Regions from separate parts of the Vibrio sp. 1078-1 genome, predicted to be linked through region 3. Evidence: riboswitches for the same ligand, from Rfam matches in the RefSeq annotation. Region 3 holds a riboswitch; each other region holds the start of a gene.

What was found. A riboswitch is a leader RNA that binds a small molecule or an ion and turns the genes downstream of it on or off. The one in region 3 is predicted to bind thiamine pyrophosphate.
Region 1: another riboswitch for thiamine pyrophosphate. It lies ahead of thiD (bifunctional hydroxymethylpyrimidine kinase/phosphomethylpyrimidine kinase); the one in region 3 lies ahead of thiB (thiamine ABC transporter substrate binding subunit).
Region 2: another riboswitch for thiamine pyrophosphate. It lies ahead of thiC (phosphomethylpyrimidine synthase ThiC); the one in region 3 lies ahead of thiB (thiamine ABC transporter substrate binding subunit).

The regions. Positions count from the first base shown of each region.
Region 1 is NZ_JAWOWM010000001.1:3,102-7,888, forward strand. It holds gene R7190_RS00015 (TldD/PmbA family protein) at 1-109, opposite strand, end outside; gene R7190_RS00020 (TldD/PmbA family protein) at 109-1,494, opposite strand; TPP riboswitch at 1,806-1,913, shown strand; gene thiD (bifunctional hydroxymethylpyrimidine kinase/phosphomethylpyrimidine kinase) at 2,011-2,868, shown strand; gene R7190_RS00030 (ABC transporter ATP-binding protein) at 2,858-3,613, shown strand; gene R7190_RS00035 (ABC transporter permease) at 3,606-4,406, shown strand; gene R7190_RS00040 (ABC transporter substrate-binding protein) at 4,454-4,787, shown strand, end outside.
Region 2 is NZ_JAWOWM010000026.1:1,126-5,912, reverse strand. It holds gene R7190_RS24275 (HesA/MoeB/ThiF family protein) at 1-39, opposite strand, end outside; gene R7190_RS24270 (thiamine phosphate synthase) at 26-1,441, opposite strand; gene thiC (phosphomethylpyrimidine synthase ThiC) at 1,441-3,381, opposite strand; TPP riboswitch at 3,545-3,643, opposite strand; gene crcB (fluoride efflux transporter CrcB) at 3,704-4,087, opposite strand; gene R7190_RS24255 (multicopper oxidase family protein) at 4,211-4,787, opposite strand, start outside.
Region 3 is NZ_JAWOWM010000004.1:282,709-287,495, forward strand. It holds gene mpl (UDP-N-acetylmuramate:L-alanyl-gamma-D-glutamyl-meso-diaminopimelate ligase) at 183-1,541, shown strand; gene R7190_RS11260 (flavin prenyltransferase UbiX) at 1,547-2,185, shown strand; TPP riboswitch at 2,223-2,359, shown strand; gene thiB (thiamine ABC transporter substrate binding subunit) at 2,432-3,424, shown strand; gene thiP (thiamine/thiamine pyrophosphate ABC transporter permease ThiP) at 3,466-4,787, shown strand, end outside.

The DNA.
Region 1 (4,787 bases), on a different contig from region 3:
AAGAAAAGCTACTGTTACGGTTTACAATGACGTCCGCTTCTGCACCTTGGCGTTTTGCTTCTGATAGGACGTAATCAACCGCATTAAGAAGTTGTTGTTCTTGGCTCATTAGTTACCGCCTCCTACCAGAATGTTATCTACTTTCAGCGTTGGCTGACCGACAGTTGTTGGTACTGAACCACTCACGGAACCACACATGCCCGGCGCAAGCGCCATGTCTTTGCCGACCATGCTGATTTCTTTCAACACTTTTGGACCCGTGCTGATCAGCGTTGCTGTTTTCAGAGGCTTGGTGATTTTGCCATTTTCAATGAGGTAGGCTTCACGAACAGCAAAGTTAAACTCCCCCGTACCCGGTTGAACAGAGCCACCGCCCATCTTCTTCGCATAGATACCACGTTCGATGCCTGCCAGCATGTCATTAAGTGAATGCTCGCCCTCTTCGATAAAGGTGTTACGCATGCGCGAGGTTGGTGCGAACTTGTAGTTTTGACGACGACCAGAACCCGTAGGCTCATAACCTGTCTTCATGCCACCCATTTTATCGACCATGAAGCTGGTTAGCTTACCGTCTTTGATCAGTTGAGTGCGCTGAGTCTTCATACCTTCATCATCAATGTGAATCGAGCCCCATTCGTTGGTCATGGTGCCATCATCGACTGCATTCACTGCGGTGTGAGCAACCATTTCGCCCATCTTGTCGTGGAAGACTGATGCTTTCTTCGCAACTGAAGTGGTTTCTAGCAAGTGACCACATGCTTCATGGAAGATAACGCCGCCAAAGCCGTTACCAATCACCACCGGCATTTCACCCGATGGACAAGCATCCGCGCCAAGTTTTACTAACGCTTGCTGCGCGATAGTTTGACCTAGCTCTTTGGCATCAAGCTGTTCACTGAATTCCCAACCAGCAAGAGCGCCAGGACCTTCCATACCAGAAGACTGCTCATTACCTTTTTGCGCGACAGTGTTACCAGCAACACGAATGTAGTGGCGAGTATCGTCAACGTGTAGACCTTCTGAGTTGAAGATAGACACTTGTTGCTCGCGCTGAAGAACGCTGCCAATAAACTGGCTGATATGTTCACTCTCAGCACGTGCGGCTTGGTCAACTTTCAATAGAAACGCGATTTTTGAATCTAGGTTAGCATCCTTACCTAGCGGCATGCGGCAACCATGTTGGATTGGGTAGCGGTTCAAATTCAAAGAACCCGCTGACGCGATTTGCTCACGCTTGTCTTTTGCAGCAAGCAGCGAGGTTACGCGCTTTAGTTCGGCTTCATCTGTGCTGTTGGTGTAACCGTAAAGCACCTTATGACCGAAAAAAAGACGAATACCGATACCAAAATCGATACCCGAGTTAACCTTATCCACTTCACCAGATGCGATCTGGACAGTGTTGGTTTGGTGATGTTCAACGAATAGTTCAGCGAAATCAGCCCCCAAAAAGAGCGCATGATCGATCACTGACTTCGCTGTTACAGAATTAAGCATGAAGTCTCCTTGCTCGATGATCGTCTTAGCCTTCCTAATTAACTGTGAAAAAGTTCAACAAAGTTAAATTGGCAACACGTTAAATTTTAACAGTTTTTTAACCTTGTTTTGTGCTAATCCTTGCTTAACGAGACCACGATTATTTATTAAATATTCCAGGTTCTGCTCATTCACCAGAGCGTTGCACTAGTAAATTCCACCCAGCAAACCATTTAGGTGCTTACTTTATCACTCACCTCGCATAATTGAATACTCATTATAATTACGCTCAAAAAACGTATCCCTTCCGCAATGGTCCTGCTATCATCCGAACGAAATAGTCGGGGGGCCACACGACAAGTGTTGGCTGAGATCGAAATTCGAGACCCGTTGAACCTGATTCAGTTAGCACTGACGTAGGGAACTATGCACACTTTGCCTTTCGTCGCCCCTCTTAGGTAAGCGATAGCGATCGAAAAATCGATCTATCTGCAACGGTCAAAGTCAGTTCCTATACGTCTTGTAGTAGGAGCGACCATGACGCAGCAATCACAACCTCATTCACATCACACGCCAGCCTTGCCTACCCCTATCGTATTGACCATCGCGGGCTCAGACAGTGGTGGCGGTGCAGGTATTCAAGCCGACATCAAAGCGATGTCCGCAACCGGCAGTTTTGCTTGCTCGGTAATCACGGCGATTACTTCGCAAAATACCCAAGGCGTTTCTGCGATTTTCCCCATTCCTCTCGACCATGTAGAGAGCCAACTTGATGCAGTATTTACCGACCTCAACATCGTTGCAGTCAAAGTGGGCATGCTGGCAGATTCCAACATCATCAAAGTCGTTGCAGACAAAATTAAACAATACCAGCCAAAACACCTCGTGATTGACCCTGTGATGGTGGCCACCAGCGGCGATCTATTACTGGAACAGTCGGCAATCAGCACTTTAAAAGAAGAATTGATTCCGCTCGCAGACATCATTACCCCTAACCTACCCGAAGGCGCAGCATTGACGGGTAAGCCAATGCCTCAATCAGAATCTGAAATGAACGATATGATTGCTGACTTGCGCGCATTAGGGGCAAAAGCGGTGCTGTTAAAAGGCGGTCATCTGGAAAAAGACAAAAACAGCAACGATCTGCTGATCATGCAAGACAATGCCGAGTTAATTAGCGCTAAACGCTTTCCAACCAAAAACACCCATGGCACAGGCTGCACACTGTCTTCTGCTATCGCGTCTTACCTTGGTCAAGGCAACAACCTGCACAAAGCGGTGCACCTTGGTAAGCAGTACATCAGCCAAGCTATCGCACACGCTGACGAATTGGATGTCGGTAAAGGTCATGGTCCTGTGAACCATTTTTTTGCAGGTCACACGCATGTGCGCTAATGCACTCGGCATTCAGCTTACCGAAGCAAGTCTGCAATACAAAGACAGCCAAACACCAACATTAGCTGGGTTGAGTATGACCATCCCTGCCAATCAATGGACGGTGTTACTTGGTCGCAGTGGTTGCGGAAAAACGACGATCCTTCGTTATCTAGCGGGTTTGTTAGACGACAAAGTTGAATGGCATGGCGAGTTAACGACCACGGATGGCATCACCTTACACAAGCGTATTGCCTACATGGCGCAGCAAGACTTGTTACTGCCGTGGTTAAATGTGTTAGACAACGTCTGCCTCAGTTCTCGATTTTCTCAAGACCAATCACCAGAGCAAAATAGACAACGTGCACTGACTTTACTAAGCCAAGTGGGACTCGCCGATTACGCGGATGCTAAGCCAGCTCAGCTCTCTGGCGGCATGAGACAACGTGTTGCCCTTGCTCGCACTCTGATGCAAGACAAGCCTCTAGTTCTGATGGATGAGCCTTTCTCTGCACTGGACGCGGTTACTCGTCATAAGTTGCAAACCTTGTCTGCCGAATTGCTGAAAGATAAGACGGTTGTTCTGATTACCCACGACCCACAAGAAGCGGTGCGATTAGCTCACCAACTCTATGTGTTGCAAGGCACACCTGCGCAAGCTCAGCACTTGGTCGTTCCAGACTCCAAGCCGCCCCGAGTTCTCGATGGAGAGTGCGCGGCGTTACAACAAGCGATTTTGGATCAACTGGAGAAAGACTATGAGTGATATGACTCAGTACAACTCCGTTTCGGCACGCATTAGTAAAAAAGAACGCGTGACCCATCCGGCTCTGCGCTTGGTCATTAGCACAGCGGTGATCTTGGGATTGTGGCAGTTGGTTGTTGTGGTATTCGACATGCCAAGCTTCATCTTACCTTCACCAATTGAAGTGCTGGATAGATTGGTCACTCGTTACGATGTCTTGCTCAAACATACTTGGGTTACCGCGCAAGAGATTTTACTTGGTTTGGCGCTTGGATTATCAATGGGTTTGCTGTTCGCATTGCAAATGCTGATGTTCGAACCGCTGAAGCGTTGGTTACTGCCCATTCTGATTGCTAGCCAAGCGATCCCTGTGTTCGCCATCGCGCCAGTACTCATGCTTTGGCTGGGTTACGGCATTGCATCGAAAGTCGTCATGGCGGCGATCATCATCTTTTTCCCCGTCACCACATGTTGCTACGACGGCTTACGTAATACACCAACAGGTTACCTCGACCTTGCCAAGACCATGGGCGCGTCTAAATGGCAGTTACTTCGTCATATTCAATTGCCAGCCGCCCTACCAACTTTAGCCTCAGGCATTCGTGTTGCCGTCGTTATTGCGCCGATTGGAGCAGTGGTCGGTGAGTGGGTAGGTTCAAGTGAAGGCTTGGGTTATCTGATGCTCCAAGCTAATGCTCGCATGATCATTGATGAGATGTTTGCGGCGCTGTTTATCCTAGCCGTGCTGTCTATCTCACTCTACTTCATCACCGATAAATTATTGAAAAAAGCCATCCCTTGGGAAAGCAAATAATTACAGAAAATAACCAAAGAAAATTGGGAAAGAAAAGGAAGAACCCCGTGAATAAAAACAAACTTATGAGCGCTGCTGCTCTACTCGCTTCAGTGGTATCAACCAATGTGCTTGCAGCAGAAAAAGAGATGACACTGATGTTGGATTGGTTCGTCAACCCAAATCATGGTCCTATCGTGATTGCCAAAGAGCGTGGTTACTTCAAAGAACAAGGTTTGAAGGTCAACATTCAAGAGCCGGCAGATCCAAGCACGCCACCTAAGTTGGTCGCGGCGGGTAAAGTCGACATGGCGATTTCTTACCAACCAAGCCTAACTATCGATGTCGCGGCGGGTTTGCCACTAATCCGCTCTGCGACTTTGATTGCTACGCCACTCAACA
Region 2 (4,787 bases), on a different contig from region 3:
TTGACGTTGATAGCGAAGGAACTGCTTATCCGTGAGCATGCTCGCCTCTCTTACTAAGCGCCAACTCACTATTCTGATCAGTAAACGTTAGCTGTCTTTCCTTCATCAGTTGTGCAAAAAACTCGATAACGAACTGAGGTGATTCTGCCAACGTAATAGCACGCACAACTGCCAAACTAGAGACGCCTGTGCGCCAAACTTGGTCTGCATTAGATTGGTCAATGCCACCAATCGCGACCGTCGGAAAGCCAAGCACATAGTCACTACCTGCTTTGTCTTTTGCGGGACGGAAAACCAACTCTGTGTTTCCGTAAGGAATGCTATCAATCAGCTTTTGATAAAGAGACAAGCGCACCAAACCTTGTGGTTTCGATGGCATCTGTTTTGTGGTGGTTGGGAAAATATGCCCTAGCGCGATGTAACTAGGATGAATTTGTACGATGCGCAGTAGCTCATAATAACCATGAGTAGAAAGACCAAGACGAATGCCGGCTTTAGTTAGCTGAGCCAAATTCGATTCTTCTATGTCTTCTTGTCCTAGGTGAACACCATAAGCGCCATGCTTGATTGCCAACTGCCAATAGTCATTGATGAACACTTGTGCTTGATACTGACGACCTAGCTCAATTGCTCGAATGATCTGTTGTTCTAAATCGGCTTGTTGTGGGTCCTTGATTCGCAGTTGAATAGTGTTGATGCCTAGTGGCAGTAAACGCTCAATCCAAGCAACGTCATCAACGACTGGGTAGAGCCCTAGACTTTGCTTAGTCAGAGTTGGAAAGCTAACGCTCTCGCCTTGTGCAGACCAACCAACTTGAATACCTAGTCGGTTATCCTCCAGTACAGGTGTGGGGAAATCATCAAATTGGTCAGCCCACCGAGTAGATCTTCCCTCATCAAGGTTGTCATTCAACAGTGTTTCACGTGAAACATTCGCTTGCTGAGTTAGCATTCCTCGAGCAAGTGTTAACGCATCTTCGATAGGAAAATCGAGTACTGTCAGCGTTACTATCCAAGCAAGGTGATGTTCAGGATTGAACATTGCGTTGAATTTGGACTTAACGGAAAGCGCTCTCACTTCGTTGTTAATTGGGTGACGCCAGATATCAAGCTGAAACACTTTCTCCTTTTCATCGGATACCTGCGTATCAGCAATGCCAATATGAATCGCTTTCGACGGTTGCTTAGCACACGCTTCTACCGATAAAGCAGAGCGGTAATAGAGCACAAATGAACTCTCATTCTCAGAGTCATAATCATCAATGAGATCAGTCGTTATGTGTGTGGTCTGTTGGCCGCGAACAAGCTGAATAGATTGAGTTGGGCTCACACCCAACTCAATGTCTTCAATGCAAAAACCCTGTTCTTTCGCCAACAACAAACATTGCTGAACTAAACCTGTCAGTTCAATCAACGATGACGGAATAAGGATTTTGCTCATTAGTCACTCACCTCGGCATGTGCTGCTGGGTGGTATAGCTCAGAACCTGACTCTCTAAATTCTTGCGATTTCTGACGCATCCCCTCAAGAGGGTCATCCAGCATTTTGATTGAGATAGCTTGGTCCGCAGCAACTTGCTCTGTGTCTTTCGCATATTCTCGAACCTCTTGCGAGATCTTCATCGAGCAGAACTTTGGCCCGCACATCGAACAGAAGTGAGCAACTTTTCCAGACTCTTGAGGCAAGGTTTCGTCATGGAAAGCGCGCGCGGTATCTGGATCGAGTGATAAGTTGAATTGGTCTTCCCAGCGGAACTCGAAGCGAGCTTTAGAAAGCGCGTTATCACGAACTTGTGCACCAGGATGTCCCTTCGCCAAATCCGCGGCGTGCGCAGCAAGCTTGTAAGTTATCATGCCTACTTTCACGTCTTCTTTGTTTGGTAAACCAAGATGCTCTTTAGGAGTGACGTAGCAAAGCATCGCACAGCCATACCAGCCAATCATGGCAGCACCAATACCTGAAGTAATATGGTCGTAACCTGGAGCAACGTCTGTCGTCAATGGGCCAAGGGTATAGAAAGGAGCTTCATGGCAGTGCTCTAACTGTTCTTCCATGTTCTCTTTGATCATGTGCATTGGAACATGACCAGGACCTTCGATAATCACCTGTACGTCGTATTCCCACGCTATCTTGGTTAACTCACCAAGGGTACGAAGCTCTGCAAATTGCGCTTCGTCGTTAGCATCGGCCACCGAGCCAGGACGCAGACCATCACCGAGAGAAAGTGCCACATCATACTTAGCACAGATTTCACAGATCTCTCGGAAGTGGGTATATAAGAAGCTTTCTTGGTGATGCGCTAAACACCATTTCGCGATGATAGAACCACCACGAGAGACGATGCCAGTAACGCGTTTTGCAGTCATTGGCACATAACGAAGTAGTAAACCGGCATGGATAGTAAAGTAGTCAACGCCCTGCTCTGCTTGCTCAATCAGGGTATCGCGCATCACTTCCCAGTTAAGGTTTTCCGCAACACCGTTCACTTTCTCAAGCGCTTGGTACATTGGCACGGTACCGATCGGAACCGGACTGTTACGTAGAATCCACTCGCGAGTTTCGTGAATATTGCGTCCAGTAGAGAGATCCATAACGGTATCGCCACCCCAGCGCGTCGCCCACACTAGTTTCTCTACTTCTTCTTCAATCGAAGAAGTGACCGATGAGTTACCGATGTTGGCGTTCACTTTGACCAAAAAGTTACGCCCAATGATCATTGGTTCGGATTCTGGGTGGTTGATATTAGAAGGGATAATAGCGCGACCTTCGGCGACTTCTTTACGCACAAACTCTGCAGTAATGTCCTTTGGTAGGTTCGCACCAAAGCTTTGACCCGGATGCTGTTGATTCAGCACTTCATCGCGATACTTGGCACGCCCCATGTTTTCACGCAGCGCGATATATTCCATTTCTGGGGTAATAATACCTTTGCGAGCATAGTGCAATTGGGTCACACAATGGCCATCTTTGGCACGTCGAATACGTGGTAGATTACCGTAACGAAGATCGTCTAGTGTTTCGTCTTCTAAGCGTTCTTTGGTGTACACCGAGCTTACTTCATCAAGTAGCTCAGTATCGGCACGCTCTTCAATCCACCCTTCTCTCAGCTTAGGTAAGCCGCTATAGAGGTCTATGGTGTGCTCTGGATCTGTGTATACACCCGAGGTATCGTAAACGCGTACTGGCTCATTAGGCTCGAAAATAGGCGCTTCTTTTGTGCCTCCAATAAGGCTATCAGCGAGTGATATTTCACGCATTGGCACACGAATATCTGGACGTGAGCCTTCTACGTAGACTTTGCTTGAATTGGGGTACGGTTGTACCGAGAGTGTATCAATGAACTGTTTTGCTTCCAGTCTCGCTTGTTTGCGACTCGACATAGCATTTTTCCTTGCTTTGTTATACTAGATAAAAAGTAATTGGATAAAAATGCTTGGCGGATAGATGCGACAAGAGGAGTCAAATTAAGGCTAGTTAAAGCTTACGATATTTGCCTGTAACAACATTCGACTTTTGATAGATCAACCAGAAAGAACTCCGGTGTGAATATCTTCTCTTGTTCCCTTCGCAGATTCTAATCTGATCAGGTTCAACGGATCCCGAATTAACGGTCTCAGCCTTATGGCACTCCGACAAGTGATGTCAGTATATAAAAACGGCTTGGTGAAACCAAGCCGACCTGTTCAATTTTTAACTACTTTGCTAGCTGCGCATCAATAATTGAAAGCCTATCCACGCAGCTGAAATACTTAACACGACATTCAACAATACGTTCAACCCCATCTTAAAGAAAGCGCCCTGCTGCATAAGCAAAACATTATCCATCGAGAAGGTGGAAAACGTCGTTAGTGCGCCTAAAAAACCCAAGCCAATCACTTGTCGCCAAGGTTCCGTTGCCAAAAGTTCATTATCGAAAGCTGCTATCAATAAGCCCATCATAAATGAGCCAACAACGTTAACGGTTAACGTACCATATGGAAAACCACGCCCCAATAAAATGACACAAAGTTCAGAAATTAAGTAACGAGAACATGCACCAAATGCACCACCCAATGCAATAAAACCCAAAACGGATAGTTGTCCCATAATTCCCCCAGAAAAGTTAATGGCGACATTGTAATCAAATTTACGGCAATAGTGATTATACAATCTTAGAATTCAGCAAAGTATAGCGCTTAAAACTTATCAAGATTTTAAAAGTTACGGGAGTCACTTTACTTCAATGTAACCCATCAAACCCGTCTTCATATGTTCAATTACATGACAATGGTACATCCAACGCCCTGGGTTATCTGCAACAAATGCCGCTTTCGCACTGCCGTTTTTTCCAAGTAAGACCGTATCGGTATGAAACGGTTCGTCGAGTTTTTTGCCATCTAACTCAAGAACCGTAAATGTGTGTCCATGAAGATGAATAGGATGATGATATTGGGTGACGTTCTTTAGGTTGAAGATATAGGTTTTTCCCATCTCCAATGTTGAAAGCGGCGCTGGAATATTATCTTTGCTCATTCCCTCCCAAGCCCGTTTGTTCATCAGCCAGAATTGGGGGATCGCTTTGCCCGATTTATCAGCAGGAGTGATCGCCCCCTCCCACTCAAACACATAATCGATTTGCTCTGCATTTTTCAAATCGAGAGCTGGCACAGGGTTGAGAGGTAATAAAGGCAGTTTCTGGTTGTTCGACAGATCAGACTCAACAACGTCAAACTCGCACAAAGGGAATGGGAAGCGTCCTTTCATTTGACGCACATAAACACGTTTTCCAGCCTTTGGAGCAATCAAT
Region 3 (4,787 bases):
AGATCTCAATTTATTTGTAGACTTGTTTGAGGGATTCATCAGTAAGCAAGAGGTTGTACAGTCTGTGTTCAACCTTGTCATATTTGTGAAAGGGACTGCAAGAAGAAGGCTAAAGTCACTCGCTTTTCAGGCGGTAATCGCGATAATGAAAGCATTAAAAAACGCATTACAAGGTTTAGTTTATGCACATTCATATCTTGGGTATCTGTGGCACATTTATGGGCGGCGCAGCGATTCTAGCGCGCCAATTAGGACATAAAGTCACTGGTTCTGATGCCAACGTTTATCCGCCAATGAGCACACTGCTTGAGTCTCAAGGTATTGAAATTATTGAAGGCTTTGACCCGTCTCAACTCGACCCCCAACCAGATCTTGTGGTGATTGGTAATGCGATGAGCCGTGGCAACCCTTGTGTCGAGCATGTGCTCAACACTAACATGCGTTACACCTCTGGCCCGCAGTGGCTCAACGAGTTTTTGCTGCATGATCGTTGGGTATTGGCGGTATCGGGTACACATGGGAAAACGACCACGTCGAGCATGCTTGCCTGGATACTTGAAGATTGTGGTTATCAACCGGGTTTCTTAGTCGGTGGGGTACTCGGTAACTTCGGAGTGTCTGCTCGTTTGGGTGAAAGCATGTTTTTTGTCGTTGAAGCGGACGAATATGACAGTGCTTTTTTCGATAAGCGTTCTAAGTTTGTGCATTACCATCCTCGCACTTTAATCATGAACAATCTTGAGTTTGATCATGCCGACATCTTCGATGATCTAGAAGCGATCAAGCGCCAATTCCATCATTTAGTGCGAACTGTACCGGGCAATGGATTGATCTTAGCGCCGAGGCAGGATCAAGCGTTAGCGGATGTATTAGAGCGTGGTTGCTGGACTGAAAAACAGTTCTCTGGTGAGAATGGTGACTGGCAAGCGCACAAATTAGTGCTTGATGGCTCAAAATTTGACGTTGCGTTGCAAGGTGAGAAGGTTGGTACCGTCGAATGGAATTTGGTGGGTGACCACAATGTGGATAATGCGCTGATGGCAATCGCTGCTGCACGACATGTTGGAGTCACTCCGGATCTTGCTTGCCAGGCATTAGGGCGTTTCATCAATACCAAGCGCCGTTTAGAGCTGAAAGGTGAAGAACAAGGTGTGACGGTTTACGATGATTTTGCGCATCACCCAACGGCAATTGAACTTACTGTCGGTGGTTTGCGTAACAAGGTAGGTGAAAAACGCATCCTTGCTGTGTTGGAGCCGCGTTCTGCCACCATGAAGCGAGGTGTACACAAAAACACACTTGCAGAGTCACTACACAGTGCAGATGAAGTCTTCTTGTTCCAGCCAGATAATATCGAGTGGTCTGTGCAAGACATTGCCGACCAATGCACACAGCCAGCGTTTGTCGATGCGGATATAGATAACTTTGTAGCCAAGATCGTCGAACGTGCGCGACCAGGTGACCAAATTCTAGTCATGAGCAACGGTGGCTTTGGTGGTATTCACGGAAAACTTCTTGAGCAGTTAAAACAAAAAGCCTGATTGATATGCAAAACAAAACACAACCCTCTCATAAAAAAGCCATCACGTTGGCATTAACGGGTGCTTCTGGTGCTCCCTACGGCCTTCGTCTTTTAGAATGCTTGGTTGCGGCGGATTATCATGTCTACGTTCTGATTTCTTCGGCAGCTCGTGTTGTGATGGCAACCGAGCATAATCTTAAGCTACCAAGTGGCCCAGAAGCGGCGCAGCAAGCATTGGTAGAGCACCTGAACTGCAATCCCGATAACATCACCGTTTGCGGTAAAGATGACTGGTTCTCACCGGTTGCGTCTGGTTCTGCTGCACCAAAGCAAATGGTGGTTTGCCCATGTTCTGCGGGAAGCGTTGCAGCGATTGCGCATGGTATGTCAGATAACTTGATCGAGCGGGCCGCTGATGTGGTAATGAAAGAGCGCGGGCAGCTGTTGCTCGTGGTTCGCGAAACACCATTTTCAACGCTACATCTGGAGAACATGCACAAACTGTCGCAAATGGGCGTCACCATCATGCCAGCAGCTCCAGGCTTCTATCATCAGCCAAAGAGTATTGAAGACTTAGTGGATTTTATGGTGGCGAGAATTCTTGACCACTTAGGTATTGAGCAAGGTTTGGTGCCTCGTTGGGGTTATGACCAGCGCTCGTGAGCTGATTGTGTAACCACTCAAATACCTTTACAATCCATCCAACTCATCGGGGAGCAAACCCATTTAGCATTGAGTCAATCAATGCATTGGGGCGCTGAGACCTAAGTGTTTAACTAGGGACCCGTATTACCTGAACCAGATAATGCTGGCGTAGGAATTGAGTCTGGATATTGGAAGTCCTTAATAGCCGCCTCAAACCCTGTGCCGCTCAACTTATTTCTCTGAAATACTCATGGAGAGCGAGCAGTGAAACCCACTCTAAATCTGATTGCCCTAGCTGCAATCACCTCTACTTCAGCGTTTGCCGCTGAAAACACATTAACCATCTATACCTACGACTCTTTTGCCGCAGATTGGGGGCCGGGTCCTAAAATCGAGCAAGCTTTTGAAGCAAAATGTGGCTGTGACGTTAACTTCGTAGCGTTGGACGATGGTGTGTCGATTCTGAATCGTCTTCGTCTTGAAGGCGGTAATAGCAAAGCGGACATCGTATTAGGTTTGGATAACAATCTGATGGCAGAAGCGAAGAAAACCGATCTGCTTGCCGAGCACAATGTGGATACGGCTAACACAGTGTTACCAAACGGTTGGAGTGACACGACGTTTGTACCGTACGATTACGGCTACTTCGCGTTTGTGTACAACAAAGAGAAACTGGCTAATCCGCCGAAAAGCATGAAAGAGCTGGTGGAAACGCGCGACGATCTGAAAGTGATTTACCAAGATCCGCGGACTTCAACGCCGGGCCAAGGCTTAATGCTATGGATGAAATCTATTTATGGCGACGATGTGACGCAAGCGTGGCAGAAGCTAGCGAGCAAAACCGTAACGGTCACGAAAGGTTGGTCTGAGGCGTATTCTATGTTCCTCAATGGTGAGTCCGATTTAGTGCTTTCTTACACCACTTCACCTGCGTACCACTTAATTGCGGAAAACGATTCGAAGTTTGCTACGGCGAATTTTGCTGAAGGCCACTACATGCAAGTTGAAGTAGCCGCCAAAGTGAAAGGGGCAAAAAATTCAGAACTTGCTGATCAATTTATGAGTTTCATTTTAAGTGATGAGTTCCAATCGGCGATGCCAACGGGTAACTGGATGTACCCAGTCACTGACGTTGAGTTACCTAAAGGTTTTGAAACTTTGAGTGTTCCAAGCAAGTCGTTGAGCTTTAGTGCTGATGAAGTGGCAAAAATGCGTAAGTCTTGGATTCGCGAATGGCAAAGCGCATTGACGTTTTAGCTGACGTTTCCATCCTCATCTGAATGAGATAGGTTTTACCTTTGAATTCTGTTCCAAAAATAGGTTTAGGGGTCGCGATGATCATCGCGACCTTTGTTATTTCTGCCCTAGGTGCTTTGATTGTTCAAGCCCCTTCACTTGATGTGTCTGTGGTATGGGGCGACCCGTACTATCAACATGTCACCAAGTTCAGTTTCTACCAAGCGTTTCTTTCCACATTGCTCAGTGTTGGCTTTGCCATTCCAGTAGCGCACGCACTTTCGCGTCGCCAATTTATTGGTAAATCATTACTGCTTAAGCTGTTTGCATCGACACTGGTTTTGCCGGTTTTGGTTGGTGTTTTTGGGCTGTTAGCGATTTATGGCAACAGTGGGTTGTTGGCGCAGTGGTTGCAAAGTTTCGACACTAAACTGCCATTCTCTATTTACGGTTTGAACGGCATTTTACTCGCCCATGTGTTCTTTAATTTACCTTACGCGGCACGATTGCTTCTGCAAGCCTTGGACTCTATTCCTGCCGAGCAGCATAAGCTTTGCGCGCATCTTGGGATGAGCCATTGGGATAAGTTTCGCTGGGTAGAATGGCCGCGTTTAAGGCAGCAGCTTCCCCACGTTTGTGGGTTGGTGTTTATGTTGTGCTTTACCAGTTTTGCCACTGTAATGGCGTTGGGGGGCGGGCCAAAATCCACCACCATTGAATTGGCCATTTACCAAGCGATTAAGTTTGATTTTGATTTACAAGCTGGGGCGTTATTGGCGCTGTGGCAGATGCTGTTATGTGGACTGCTTGCTATTGGAGTTCAGAAGTTAACAAGTCCTGTTTCTATCAGTGCTGGAAGCACATCAGTACAGCAATATTTAACGAAGGATCATGGGTGGTCAAAAGCTTGGGATAGCTTTTGGATCATAGGTGTCTTATTACTGGTAATACCGCCGTTATTGATGGTGTTACTGAGTGGTATCAACCAACAAGTTTGGACAGTATTAACCGATGAGCGTTTTTGGTCTGCGCTATTGAACTCCCTCAAAGTCGCCTGTGTCGCTAGCGCGCTTGCGGTCGCTGCAGGGGTGTCCATACTATTGACCAGTCGCCGTTGGCGGTTGCAGTACAAAAACACGCGAGCCGATCAGATAGAGTTAATCGGCACCATTATTTTGGTGACTCCAGGTCTGGTGATTAGCACCGGTTTATTCTTACTACTGCGCACATTTACCGATGTTTTTAGCTTGGCATTTTTTGTCGTGATTTTGGTGAACGGTTTGATGGCTTTGCCTTACGTGATCAAAACGCTAGCGCAGCCAATGCTGCACATTGAACAACAGTATCAGTATGTATGTGCCAGCTTAGGCATGCGTGGCTGGCA